DNA from 2 places in the Ruegeria sp. ANG10 genome. Region 1 is predicted to be linked to the other one. Evidence: riboswitches for the same ligand, from Rfam matches in the RefSeq annotation. Region 1 holds a riboswitch; the other holds the start of a gene.
The links. Region 1 has a riboswitch for thiamine pyrophosphate ahead of thiD (bifunctional hydroxymethylpyrimidine kinase/phosphomethylpyrimidine kinase). Riboswitches for the same ligand answer to the same signal wherever they lie in the genome.

Region 1 (7,196 bases):
GGACGCTGAATGCGCGCAAGCTGGTATTTGTCGGCTTCAGTGATGGCGATGGGGCCGCGACCGCAAATAAGAGGATTGCCTTGTTGCGCGCCAAAACCGTGCGCAATGCGGTGCTGGCGGCGGTGGAAACAGCCATTCCCGACAGTGTTGAATTGCAGGTCAATGCGTTTGGTGAGGCGATGCCCATGGCCTGCGACGACACCGAATGGGGTCGCAAGATCAACCGCCGGGTCGAGATCTGGGTTCAGTGATCCGCTACAGATATCCCTGTGACCGAAAGCTCAGCTCATTCGATTTGCCGATGATCAGATGATCATGCAGTGTCAGCCCCAAGGCCAGACATGCGTCCTGAATACGATTGGTCATATCGATATCTGATTGCGACGGGGTCGGATCGCCCGAAGGGTGATTGTGCACCAGGATCAAGGCCGACGCATTCAATTCCAACGCCCTTTTCGCAACCTCGCGCGGATAGACCGGTACGTGATCGACAGTGCCTTTGGCCTGTTCCTCATCCGCGATTAGGACGTTCTTGCGATCCAGATAGAACACCCGGAATTGCTCGGTCTCGCGATGCGCCATCGTGGTGTGGCAATAGTCCAGCAGTGCATCCCAACCTGAAATCACGTGCCGCTGTATCACCCGCGCGCGGGCCATGCGATGGGCGCAGGCTTCAAGTATCTTCAGATCGGTGATCACCGTGTCACCAACACCCTTGATCTGGCGCAGCCGTTCCTCGGGCGCGGTCATAACCCTGTTGAAATCCCCAAACGTTTCCATCAGCGCCCGTGCCAGCGGCTTTACATCCTGCCGCGGGATTGAACGGAACAGGACCAGTTCCAACAGCTCATAATCCGGCATCGCCGCCGATCCGCCGGACATGAACCGTTCCCGCAGGCGTTTCCGGTGGTCTTTGATGTAGGACGGCAACCGACCCGAGGTCAGCGGCGCCACCGGGGCTTCGTCACTTTCAAACAGCATCGGGGCTTCGGCAAAGGCGTCCTGAGTCATGCGCCCAGATTTGCGCAGATTCGGTTTCCGAAAGGTTAACGCGCCCCAACGACTTTAGACCCCTTTGGTCGATAGTAACGAATTTCTACCTGCCCGGGGCATCATTTCACTCATGTGGTTGAGGCCGCAACCAGGACAATCTCACCGGACCAATCCGATTGAATTTGCTCAGCCGCCCGCCATGCACGCAATCCGCTGGAGCAACAAAGTGCAAGTCTTTTTCCTTTGTTAGGCTCTTTTTTCAGGGATTCAACTGTGTCCCGACGTGCCCTGCTGTGAAGAGGCTTGGGGGCCTCGTCCGAGGTGCGCAATTCGATGATCAGATCATCTTCGGTCAATTGGTCGGCGGCGAGAAATGGAAAGTGGTGCGCTGGTTCCGGTGCGCCGTCAAATCGGAATGTGGTGCTGCGCAGCGTGCGGGCGTCAAACTGTACCAACTGTCCTAAGGGCGAGGGGTCCAGGCCAAGGATCACGCCCAGCGCCATTTGCGCCTGCATGGCACCTATCACCCCAACGACAGGGCCGAGCACGCCGGCCGTTGCACAGCTCGCGCCGCTATCCGGTGCATCCGGGAACACCGCACGCAAGGATGGTGCATCGGCACAAAACCCACCAACATAGCCGGTCAGCCCCAATACGGATGCGCTGATCAGCGGTTTGCCCTGCAACAAACAGGTATCCGACAGGATATAGCTGGCCGCATAACTGTCCGCGCAGTCCAGAACAATGTCAGAGTTGCGGACAAAATCCAGCGCATTCTGGCTTGTTAGAGCCTGATTTTCGGCCATCACAGTGATGTCACCATTCAAAGCGCGGCAACGCTTTGCGGCGACTTTGGCCTTGGCGCGCCCACAGTCGGATTCAGCGAACATTGTCTGTCGGTGCAGGTTCGAAAGCGCGATTTCATCTCTGTCCAGGATGGTCAAATGCCCAACCCCGGCCCCGGCCAACAAGGGTAAGACCGGGGCGGCCAAACCTCCTGCGCCGACCACCAGAACCCGCGCTGTTGACAGGTGGGCCTGGCCGGCTGGCCCAATCTCGGGCAGGATCATCTGGCGGGCATAACGGCTCATCTCGTGACCTCGATCCATTCGCGAACACGGATTTCTGGATCGGCATTCAGCGTGATGTCCGTGACGACCGAGACGATATCAGCCCCCGCCTGCAAGACGCCCGGTGCCCGTTCAACGCTAATGCCGCCAATCGCGACCAGAGGAATATCCCCCACCCGCGCCTTCCATTCTGTGACGCGTGGCAGGCCCTGCTGTTCCCATTTCATTTTTTTCAGGATCGTCGGATAGACCGGGCCCAAGGCCACATACTCCGGGTCCATGGTCAGAACCCGCTCGAGCTCATCACCATCGTGGGTGGACACGCCCAGTTTAAGCCCTGCCTTGCGGATGCCTTTCAGATCGGCCTCGTCCAGATCCTCTTGCCCGAGATGAATCCACTCACAACCAGCGTCGATAGCCGCCTGCCAATGGTCGTTGACCACCAGCACGGTGTCGTGGGCACGGCATAGTTCCCTCGATTGGGCGATCTGATCCCGTATGACCACATCAAGCTGATCTTTGATCCGCAGTTGCACGAGCTTTACACCCAGGGGCAGCATCCGGCGCAACCAATCAGAGTGGTCGAAGATCGGATAAAATCGATCTAACATCATGATAAAAAGGCCTTTCCGATTACCGGAGTGGAAGGCTCGGCCATATCGCGCGCCTCGATCGGGTCGGCTTGGTACGCCAACTGCCCGGCCTCAATCGCCAGCATCATCGCGCGGGCCATGGCGGCGGGGTCTCCGGCCCGTGCAACAGCGGTATTCAGCAGAACAGCGTCATAACCCAACTCCATCGCCTGCGCGGCGTGACTGGGCCGGCCGATCCCGGCATCCACCACCAGTGGAACATCAGGGAATTCGGCCCGCATCGCGCGCAAGGCATATTCGTTGTTCAACCCGCGCCCCGACCCGATGGGCGCACCCCAAGGCATCAGCACCTCACACCCGGCGGCCAGCAACCGCTCACCCACGATCAGATCGTCGGTTGTGTAGGGGAAAACGTGAAAACCGTCCTCGGTCAGTATGCGCGCGGCCTCGACCAGCTGAAAGACATCAGGTTGCAGGCTGTCGGTGTGGCCGATCAGTTCCAGCTTGATCCATTTGGTGTCAAACACCTCACGCGCCATATAGGCCGTCGTCACGGCCTCTTTCACCGTGTGGCAACCTGCAGTATTGGGCAGGATAAGAACTCCCAGGTCGCGGATCATCTGCCAGAACGTCTGTCCGGCCCCGGATTCACGGCGCAGAGACACTGTGGCCACGCCCGCGCTGCTGTCACGAAACGCCTGTTCCAGAATGGCAGGGCTGGGATATTGCGCCGTGCCCAGCATCAGCGGATTGGGCAGTTGGGTGCCATAGAAGCTTTTCATCCTCAGCCCCCCTGCATCGGCGCGACGACCTCAATCCGGTCGCCGTCGGCCAACCGATGGGCAAGGCGTAGGCCCGAAGGCACGAAATCCTCGTTCACAGCCGTCGCCACCCGCCCCGAATACCCGCATTCGACCAAAAGGTCCGACAGGATTTCGGCGCGCACCTCGCGCTGTTCGCCATTAAGCACGATCTTCATCGACCATCTCCGAATGTTTGTTGTCCAGCGCCAGATCGGCCACGCCCTGCGCAAGCGCGGGGGCTAGCAAATAACCGTGGCGGTACAGCCCGTTGGCATAAATTGTGTGCCCCAGCCGCCGGATGCGGGGCAGGTTATCCGGGAAAGCGGGGCGCAGATCGACACCGATTTCAAGCACCTCGGCCTCGCCAAAAGCGGGGTTCAACGCATACGCAGCACTCAGCAGTTCCAACATGGACCGCGCGGTAATACGGCTGCTATCCTCGCTTTCGATCATCGTAGCGCCCAGCATGTAAACGCCATCACCACGCGGCACGATATAAAGCGGTATCCTGGGATGCAGCAGACGTACTGGACGGGTCAGGGTTACGTCCGGGCACCGGATTACCAGCATTTCACCCTTGACGCCGCGCAGGTCATGCAGCACCTCGCGGGCGTGCAAACCACGGCAGTCGATTGCGTTCTCTAATCGGGTTGGAGCCAGCTTACGGTGAAACGTGACCCCCTGATCCAGCAATTGTCGGTGTAGATCACGTAGTGCCTGACGCGGGTCCAAATGCCCCTCATCCGCAAAGTGTACACCTTTGGTGAAACTGGTTAAATCAGGCTCTAAATTGACAATTTCGGCCTGACTAATCTCGGTATACCCCCCGGTCCGGCGGGCAAACCGACGCAGATCCGGCAGATCACGCGGATTGGCAACAACCAGTGTGCCCCGTTGTTCCACTTGAGTACGCGTAGACCACCACTCGAACGCAGCCTGACCCAGCCGCAACACCGGTTCTTCGGCGTTTTCAAACTCACACCACGGGGCTAGCATACCACCTGCCCACCACGAGCATCCATGTGGCCCCGGAGGGCCACCGGGGTCGAACACCTGAACCCGTGCCCCGCGCGACACAAGCTCGCATGCCACGGCCAATCCGGCCACACCAGCCCCTATGACCGACCAGACGGTCACGCGGACCAGACCCGGTGGAAATGATGAACCGGCCCATGTCCCTGCCCGACCATCAGACCGTCAGCTTTAGCAATGGCCCCTTGCAGATACTCGTGTGCCTGCGCAACCGCATCGGTCAGATTCAGCCCTCGCGCCAGCCCGGCTGCTATCGAAGACGACAGGGTGCATCCCGTGCCATGCGTGTTGCGCGTATCGCAACGAGGGGCGGTGAATTCCGCCACAACGCCCGAGGGATCAATCAACACGTCGTGGCAAACCTTGCCGCGCCCATGCCCGCCCTTCATCAATACCGACCGCGCGCCCAGCCCGCACAACGCCATCCCCTGCGCGATCATCTGATTGGGGGATTCGGCATCCGTGGTTCCCAGCAAACACGCGGCCTCGGGCAGGTTCGGGGTCAGCATGGTCACTTGGGGTAAAAGAACATCACGCAGGGTCTGAACGGCATCCTGTGCCAGCAAGGCATCGCCAGATTTGGAGATCATCACCGGGTCCAAAACGACGGGGCCATCAAACCCAGCGATGGCCCCGGCAACGGTTTGAATAATTTCAGGGGTCGCAAGCATGCCGATCTTGATCGCGCTCACATCCAGGTCGGTCAGCACCGCCTCGATCTGAGCGGCCACTACGTTGAGCGGTATGCCATGCACTGCGGTCACAGCCCGCGTGTTCTGCGCCGTGACCGCCGTGATCACGCTGGCACCATAGACGCCCAGCGCAGACATTGCCTTGAGATCCGCCTGAATCCCGGCCCCGCCCCCACTGTCCGAGCCCGCAATTGTCAGGGCAATATGCGCCATATCGTTGCTCCATCATCAAGGGGCAACGCAGCATGGAAAACGTCTGTGTGTGTAGACCGTTCCCTACGCCGGTATTGCCCGGATCAGGTTCGATGGGTTAGCGCATTCACGCCTCTCAGCCCCTTGATCAGGGCACCCCAACGGTTGGCGCGACAATCTCAGGGGATGCGGCGGGATTCAAGGGCCAATTTTTGCGAAGTTCATGGACAAACTGGACCTATGCAACGAAAAAAGCCGATCCAAGGGGATCGGCCTTTTAGCAACTTGGAGGCGTGATCTTAGCCCTTCATCCCATCCCAAAAGGATTTGACGGATGAGAAGAAGCTTTTTGATTCCGGGTGGTTATCTTCACCCAGATCGTCGAATTCGCGCAACAGTTCTTTCTGGCGGCTGGTCAGATTAACCGGCGTTTCCACCGCCAGCTCGATGAACATATCACCCACACCGCCACCACGCAGGGCAGGCATGCCCTTACCGCGCAGGCGCATTTGGCGGCCCGATTGGCTGCCTGCTGGTATTTGCACACGGCCACGGCCACCATCGATGGTTGGCACTTCGATCGAACCGCCCAGCGCGGCCTTGGCCATGCTTACAGGAACGCGGCAGTAGAGGTTCACACTGTCACGTTCGAACAGTTTATGATCCGACACTTCGACGAAAATGTACAAATCCCCCGGAGGGCCACCGCGCATACCGGCCTCACCCTCACCCGCCAGACGGATACGAGTTCCGGTTTCCACACCGGCGGGGATATTGACGGACAGCGCGCGTTCTTTTTCCACGCGGCCTGCACCGCCACAGGCTTTACAGGGGTTCTTGATGATCTGACCCAGCCCCGAACAGGTCGGGCACGAGCGTTCAACGGTAAAGAAACCCTGCTGCGCGCGCACCTTGCCCATGCCCGAACAGGTTGGACAGGTGGTTGGCTCCACTCCGCCTTCTGCACCTGATCCGTCACAGGCCGAACAGGCCACGGCGGCGGGAACGCTGATGGTCTTCTGAAGACCCGCAAACGCCTCTTCCAGCGTCACACGCAGGTTATAGCGCAAGTCCGATCCGCGCGCCGCACGACGCCCGCCACCGGGGCCGCCACGCTGGCCGCCCATGAAATCACCGAACAGATCGTCGAACACGTCTGAGAACGCGCTGGAGAAATCACCCTGACCAAAGCCGGCGCCGGGACGACCACCGCCGCCGCCCATACCGTTTTCAAAGGCGGCGTGACCAAAGCGGTCGTAAGCGGCCTTTTTGTCAGCGTCGCGCAGCACATCATAAGCCTCGTTGGCTTCTTTGAACTGCGACTCGGCATCCGGGTTGTCTTTGTTGCGATCGGGATGCAACTCTTTGGCTTTCTTGCGAAAACCCTTTTTGATTTCATCCGCCGATGCGCCCTTAGCTACGCCGAGCACATCATAGTAGTCGCGTTTTGACATCAGTGTTTCCTTCTGCCTCAACGTAAATAGGCCGGCCCGGCAACCGGACCGGCCCGCATTGGCCCGGTTACCCGTTAGTTACGCTTGTCGTCGTCCAGATCTTCGAACTCGGCGTCGACGATGTCATCCTCACCCGGCGCAGCATCTGCCGCCGCAGGCTCATCCTCACCTTCTTCGGCTTGCGCCTTGTAGATGGCTTCGCCCAGCTTCATGGCCGCTTCGGTGACGTTCTGGATGCCCGATTTGATCTTGTCGGCATTCTCAGTCTCCAGCTCGTCCTTCAGCGCGGCAATCGCCAGCTCGATAGCTTCGATGGTGGTCGGGTCGACCTTGTCTGCATGCTCTTCCATCGACTTTTCGGTCGAGT
Region 2 (7,196 bases), on a different contig from region 1:
GAGAAATCCATCGCAGAAGTTTGGCCGCAAGTTGCGGCAGCTTCTAAAGGAAATGCCAAAGGCGTCGAAATCTTCAAGAAGTTCTTGGACGATAAAGCCGCAGGCAACTAATCCACCCACAATTCGCCATACAAAACGCGAATAAAATGACCGCTGGCTTGTTAATCGAGCCAGCGGTGCCCCAGAAAATGCCGCCACTGTAACGGCATTTGGAACGGCACATATGCCGATGCTCCCAAGCTGCAACGTGCTAAGGAAAGACAAAAAATGAGCCTTGAACTTATCACAGCGCTGTACTTCATAGTGCTATTCGCCATTCTTTTCATGGGCTTGCCGGTCTCATTTGGCCTTGGTGGCACAGCTGTACTGTTCGCGATGATCATTGAACCGCGGGCTCTCTTATCGGTGCCAAGTGCCTTTTATTCGACTCCGTGGAGCTCGATTCTGGTGACCGTGCCGCTCTTCCTGTTCATGGGATCCTTGATACGATTTTCCGGAATAGCCGAGGCCGCCTATGACGCTGTCTATAAGCTGATTGGTCATGTTCATGGCGGACTGGCGATGGGAACAGTTCAGGTCTGTACCGTTTTCGCAGCTATCACAGGCATCACACCGCCTGCGACGACAACCATGGGGCAGATCGCATACCCCTCGATGATGCGATATAATTATGACCGTAGGATCGCCATTGGTTGTATCGCGGCAGGTGGCGCTCTGGGCGCGCTGATCCCGCCGAGCGTTCCGTTCATCTTCTATGGTCTTTTGGCAAAAGTATCCATCGGTGACCTGTTCATGGCCGGTCTGATGCCGGGTCTGATGCTTGCCATGTTCTATACCATCTACATCGGTGTCCGTTGCCGCATTCAGCCGGAACTTGGGCCCGCTCTGCCGGCAGATCAGAAATTCACGGTGAGTGAAAAACTCAGCGCTGTGCTCAGCATCTGGCCCTTTGCCCTTTTGATCGTGATCGTTCTGGGCGTTATCTGGGGCGGCATCGCAACGCCTGCCGAGGCTGCTGCGTTTGGTGCTGCGGGCGCCTTCGTCATCAACTTCATCTATGGCAAACTTACCAAGGAAGTTCTGGTTGAATCGCTGGTGTCGACGGTAAAGCTCAGCGGTATGGGCCTGTGGATTTTGATTGGCGCAACTGTCTATCTCAACGTGTTTAACACCTTGGGCAGCCAGGACCTTCTGACCAACCTGGTTCTGTCTATGCCAGGCGGAAGCACCGGCATCCTGTTGATGATGATGTTGATCATCTTGATCCTGGGTATGGTCATGGATGACTGGGCCATCATTCTGCTTTGCACCCCGCTGTTCATCCCGATCATTGATGAACTAGGGATCGACAAACTGTGGTTCGGCGCTTTGTTCATCGTGAACATTCAGATCGCCTATCTGACCCCTCCATTCGGCTTCGTTCTGTTCTGGATCAAGGGCGTGTTGCCCAAAGATGTGAGTATGGGCGATGTTTACAACTCGGTTGGACCCTTTGTTGTACTTCAATTCGTTGGCCTCACGTTGATTTTCATCTTCCCGGAAATCGCCACCTGGCTGCCCAACGCGCTGAAATAGAGGATATCAGATGTTCAAACATATACTTGTCCCCGTAGCTCCCGGACATGAGAAAGAGTATTCGGCATCCATAGAAGCAGCAAAGAAACTGTTGGCGGACGGTGGTCGGATTTCGGTCTTGTCCATTATGGAAGAGCTGCCATCCTACATGGCGTCATATTTTCCAAAGGATCAGCTTAAGAAAGCAATCGATGAGCTTGCGGATACTTTGACGGCAGAGCTGGGATCGGACGTGATCGATGTTCATGTTGTGTCAGGACATTCGACCAATGCGATCCTCAGTTGGCAGGAAAAGCACAAGGCAGATTGTGTCGTCGTGTCCTCACACCGGCCCGGTCTATCTGACCTGCTGCTGGGATCTACGGCCGCCAGGGTTGTACGGCATTCCAATTGCAGTGTCGTGGTCCTGAGGTAAGGTCAAGCAAAACCATTTGGTTGTAAAAATATGGGGTTTCCGGTTCCTCCTGATGAGGGGCCGGAAACTTTTTTCATTCAAAGTATTATTTTGAAAAATGCAAAACTCTCAGGCACTTGGTTTCATTTTATTGAAAGCCAACAATTCTCCTTCAAAAGAGGCAATCCACTCATAAGACATCTTATGTTAAATAACTGCGTTTAACTTACCGTCGATATGCGGAGTATCTGTCGAATAGGTCGGCCTGCACATCAGATAGCGACCGTATATTTGATGACGTGCTTCACCGAACGGAAGATCCCGGCCGTTCGAGAAAATCTGAAACAAATGAATTTTGGTGCTTGTTTAAGCCGTGAACCTCAAGCTAAACCAGCAGTACGCAGGGGAGTCCCACCGAGGGGACTGAGAGGCTGACGGGGCAATGCCCGGCGACGCGACCCTTTGAACCTGACCCAGTTGATACTGGCGTAGGAAGCTAGGGCGCGCAGGCCACAAAACCGGGCAAGCGCACTCCGAACAGGGGGCTGTCTGCCTTCTCGTTTCCCCAAGCCAAAACTCATCTGGTGTCTTTTTAAGTTGAACTGCTTGAGGAGCACCAACATGAACGTCCCCAACCCCAAAATCACCACCGGTGAGCTGCCCGCATCGCGCAAGATCTATGTAAACGGCACATTGCACCCGGATGTGCGTGTGCCAATGCGCGAAATCTCGGTCCACCCCACGGCGGGGGAGCCACCCTTGCCCGTATATGATAGTTCAGGGCCGTATACCGATCCGCAGGTGATGACGGACATTCGCCAAGGTCTGGCGCCGCTGCGACGCAAGTGGATTGAAGCCCGAGCAGATGTGGAAGAATATGACGGGCGTGAGATCAAACCGGAGGACAACGGCTTTGTCGAAGGTGATCGATTGACGCCCGAGTTCCCTGTGCGCCCGCGCCCCCTGCGCGCCAAGGATGGAAAAGCTGTGACGCAGCTGGCCTATGCCCGGGCCGGCATTGTCACACCGGAAATGGAGTTCATCGCCATCCGCGAGAACCAATTACGCGAAGCCGTCGCCGAACAGCGCGAAGGCAATGATTGGGGTGCAAACATCCCTGATTATGTGACCCCGGAATTCGTGCGGGATGAGGTCGCCGCTGGTCGCGCCATTATCCCTGCGAATATCAACCACCCTGAAAGCGAACCGATGATCATCGGGCGTAATTTCCTGGTAAAGATCAACGCCAATATGGGCACCTCGGCTGTGACCTCTTCGATGGAAGAAGAGGTCGATAAAATGGTCTGGTCGATCCGTTGGGGTGCTGACACCGTCATGGACCTGTCGACCGGCCGCAATATTCACAACACCCGCGAATGGATCATCCGTAACAGCCCGGTGCCGATTGGCACCGTGCCGCTGTATCAGGCGCTGGAAAAGGTGAACGGCATTGCCGAAGACCTGACATGGGAAGTGTTCCGTGACACGCTGATCGAACAGGCCGAACAAGGTGTGGACTATTTCACCATCCACGCAGGCGTGCGCTTGCATATGGTGCCGATGACGGTGAAACGGGTCACCGGGATCGTTTCACGCGGCGGGTCGATCATGGCCAAGTGGTGCTTGCATCACCATAAGGAAAGCTTCCTATATGAGCATTTCGACGAGATTTGCGATATATGCCGGGCCTATGACGTGTCGTTCAGCCTGGGTGACGGCCTGCGCCCCGGCTCGATTGCGGACGCTAACGACGAAGCTCAATTCGCCGAGTTGGAGACGCTGGGGGAGCTGACCAAGATCGCCTGGGCCAAGGATTGTCAGGTAATGATCGAAGGCCCCGGTCACGTGGCCATGCACAAGATCAAGGAAAACATGGACAAGCAATTGGAGTGCTGCCACGAGGCGCCCTTTTACACGCTTGGCCCCCTGACCACCGATATCGCGCCGGGCTATGACCACATCACCAGCGGCATTGGTGCTGCGATGATTGGCTGGTTTGGTTGTGCGATGCTCTGCTATGTCACGCCGAAGGAACATCTGGGGCTGCCGGACCGGGATGATGTAAAAACTGGGGTTATCACCTATAAAATAGCGGCTCATGCCGCTGATCTGGCAAAGGGTTTGCCGGGCGCGCAACGTCGTGACGATGCGCTGTCCCGCGCCCGGTTCGAGTTCCGCTGGGAAGATCAGTTCAACCTGTCGCTGGATCCCGAAACGGCACGAGAATTCCATGACCAGACCTTGCCTAAACAGGCACATAAGGTGGCGCATTTCTGTTCAATGTGCGGGCCGAAATTCTGTTCGATGCGGATCAGCCACGACATTCGAACTGAAGCGCAGAAAGAGGGGATGGAGGCCATGGCCGCCAAATTCCGCGAAGGCGGCGACCTTTACATGCCCGTGAAAGACTAAACACGGCGGCGGAGCCGATCCTTTCGGCTCCGCAAGCTTCTGCACTGAAAGGAAACTATTCTCAGGGCAATAGATCGGATACTTTGCTGAACCCGGTCAAATCGAAGCCAAATGAAATTGGCTCTCCGACCCTGTTTTTGGCGTCGATCTGCAATTGATTACCCGCGCGCATCGCAGACATCCATTCGGGGGAAACAGGCGAACGGGCAAAACAGCCTTGTGCCTCGCATGTCAAAAACTCCAGACGAGCGACCTCGGCATCATCCACTTTTGCAACCAGGCCTTCCGAGAACAAAAGACCGAATGGCAGGGTCAGCACGGTCTCAGTCTCGTCCTTACCTGCGGCCTTTACAAACGCGATGGATGTAAGCCTCTGGTTGTTTTCGGTCAAAACGATGCTTTGGGTCATTTCGCAGATCAACTCGGACCCGCTGGCCCGATTGCTGCAATTGACCGACCATGGCGGCGCTGCGCCTTCCTGCGCAGCCAGGGGGGTCGCCAAACCCAATGCGACACCCAACGCGCTTACCCAAGTTTTCATCCTGCTGTCCCTCATCGATTAGAATTGTAGTCCAAGGCCAAGACCTACCTGTAAGGCCCTGGTTGAGTCTCCGAACAAATGATCCAGGCTCAGATTGACAAAGCTGCTGTCGTCCAGCGCAAACAACCCCAACCTGGCCGAGACCAAGCCATGCGCGTCGCCGACAAAGCTGGTGTTTGAAAACCCACCGTCAGCGGCGCTCGCTCCGTTAAACCCGGCAGTGACCGATACGGTATCATCTGACGAGAGAATGGCACCGACCTGAAAACTTGCGCGCAGCTTCTGCGAGGCACTCAGGGTTTGCTCGGTGCCGATTTCCAGCGAAGGCGTGAAGGAATAGATCATCTCGCTATCGTCTTGCAGAACGATCCCCGCCAGGGTTGCATCACCATTGCTTTCGGTTGCCAGACGTGTGGCATCAACAGCAACCTCAGGGCGCAGATAAGAACTGCCGCCCGCGAACCTGTGGTCATAAGCAAGGCTGAGACGCAGGTTCTGATGGTTCATCTTGTGCTTGATCTCGCTGACGCCAACGGTGCTTACGATTTGACCGTTGGGCAGCACGCCACTGATCCCGCCCGCGCTGAGCGTGTCATAGTCTGACCAACCGGCGGACAGCTGGGCTGCAAACTCCCACGCGCCAGTGTATTTGGTCAGCGAGGCACCCAGATTGAATCGATCACCCGTTGCATTGTAATTCGATCCGTTCCGTAGGCTCATCTCGTCATAGCCTACCGCGAACCCAGCGAACAGCTCGTCTCCAACCGGCAGACGGACACCAGCCGACAGGTTGGTGTCGTTGATGTCTAGCTCTTCGTACATGCCGGTCTGATCACGGTCATAGAAGGACCGCCCGCCCGAGAACCAGACACAATTGCGCGGGTCATCCCCGAACTGGTAATCGGTAAACCGTTCGCAATTGTGTAGCGTGTCCGCAAATACCCGAGTGCCATAAAGTGCATCCACAGCGTCGGCGGCATAGTCGGCTGTCGACAAGCTTTCGATTGCGGCGATGACATCGGCCTCGGACTGCATGTTGCCGATCAAGGCAAACAGTTGGCCTTGGGCAGCCGATCCCTGTCCGTTCAGAACTTGGTTGATGTAATCCCCGATGGCCGCCTGATTGGCGTTCATGCCGGCGGTCGAATAATCCGGCGTGATCACCAGATCGACCGAGCTGCCGTCAGAGGTAGAGCCGTTCAGGCCAATGGAATAATCCAGCACAACAGTGTCCTCGATCATCGTTCCCGCATCTGCGGCGGTTCCATCAGGATTGATGATGACAAGGGGCAAGGCCCGTTCCAGCGCGTTCAGCAGTGGCACCAGGGTGCCGCCCATGGTGGCATTACCGGTGGCATTAACCAGGTCGCTATTGCCACCCGACACCCCAGAAGTCAGGAAATACACGTCAAAGGTTGATGTTGCCGTTGCTCCAAAAGCCAGGCTTCCGGTCAGGTTCAATGTCTGGCTGACATTTCCGCTAAAGGTAAAGTCACTGGCCGCAACCGTCGCCGTCAAATCTCCGTCCAGACCCAGATTGGCCCCCAGGACAAAATCACCGTTCACCTGCATGAACCCGTCAGCACCCAGATTGACCGTATCCAACGCATAGAAGGCCGCGCCATCTTCGACGGTAAAGCCGTTGGTGCCTGCGCCAAGATCCATGTTGCCAAGGGCCGCACCCGCAAGCGATATCTGTTCGTTGCCGTCGCCCCCATTCACCAATTGATCGTTGCCGGCAATCAACAAGGTATCTTTGGACAGGGTCAGCACATTGTCGGTGCCACCGTCCACAACGATTGATGCGACTGACCCCGCCTCACCCGTGCCGCCCATGACAACGCCGTCAAAGCCAAGTGTGATCGCGCCCGCGCCATCGCGCCCTTCGGATTGTGCCAAGACGCCGATGCCGCCCTCGCCCACCGACAGGATATTACCATCGAGTATCATGTCGATGGCGCCACCAGAACCCGCGCCACCGGCAGCCCCGCGATAGACCGAGTCCACCATGCCACCGCCGCCGCCAAGCGATTGCGCCACAACACCAATCGCATTTTCACCCGTCGTGACGATGTTGCCAGATTGCGAGAATCCGATATCGCCACCATCACCGCCATTTGCAGCAGACAGGTTTACCGTGATCCGGCTGGCCTCCATATCGGTTGAAACAAGACCGCCGCCGCCACCGATACTTTGGATGACGAACCCGTGCGATCCGGTTCCACTGGTGGTCATGTCCCCGATATTCGCAAAGCCGACATCACCGCCGTCACC

Region 2: linked by a shared signal. The riboswitch ahead of thiC (phosphomethylpyrimidine synthase ThiC) and the one ahead of thiD (bifunctional hydroxymethylpyrimidine kinase/phosphomethylpyrimidine kinase) in region 1 are both predicted to bind thiamine pyrophosphate.

The regions. Positions count from the first base shown of each region.
Region 1 is NZ_JBFCVU010000008.1:151,474-158,669, reverse strand. It holds gene AB1A64_RS16670 (phosphate ABC transporter substrate-binding/OmpA family protein) at 1-251, shown strand, start outside; gene radC (DNA repair protein RadC) at 256-1,011, opposite strand; gene AB1A64_RS16660 (HesA/MoeB/ThiF family protein) at 1,122-2,084, opposite strand; gene AB1A64_RS16655 (thiamine phosphate synthase) at 2,081-2,677, opposite strand; gene AB1A64_RS16650 (thiazole synthase) at 2,674-3,438, opposite strand; gene thiS (sulfur carrier protein ThiS) at 3,441-3,635, opposite strand; gene AB1A64_RS16640 (FAD-dependent oxidoreductase) at 3,619-4,596, opposite strand; gene thiD (bifunctional hydroxymethylpyrimidine kinase/phosphomethylpyrimidine kinase) at 4,593-5,396, opposite strand; TPP riboswitch at 5,440-5,546, opposite strand; gene dnaJ (molecular chaperone DnaJ) at 5,675-6,829, opposite strand; gene dnaK (molecular chaperone DnaK) at 6,904-7,196, opposite strand, start outside.
Region 2 is NZ_JBFCVU010000007.1:13,124-20,319, reverse strand. It holds gene dctP (TRAP transporter substrate-binding protein DctP) at 1-111, shown strand, start outside; gene AB1A64_RS14930 (TRAP transporter large permease subunit) at 268-1,575, shown strand; gene AB1A64_RS14925 (universal stress protein) at 1,586-1,990, shown strand; TPP riboswitch at 2,362-2,481, shown strand; gene thiC (phosphomethylpyrimidine synthase ThiC) at 2,591-4,381, shown strand; gene AB1A64_RS14915 (invasion associated locus B family protein) at 4,443-4,922, opposite strand; gene AB1A64_RS14910 (hypothetical protein) at 4,941-7,196, opposite strand, start outside.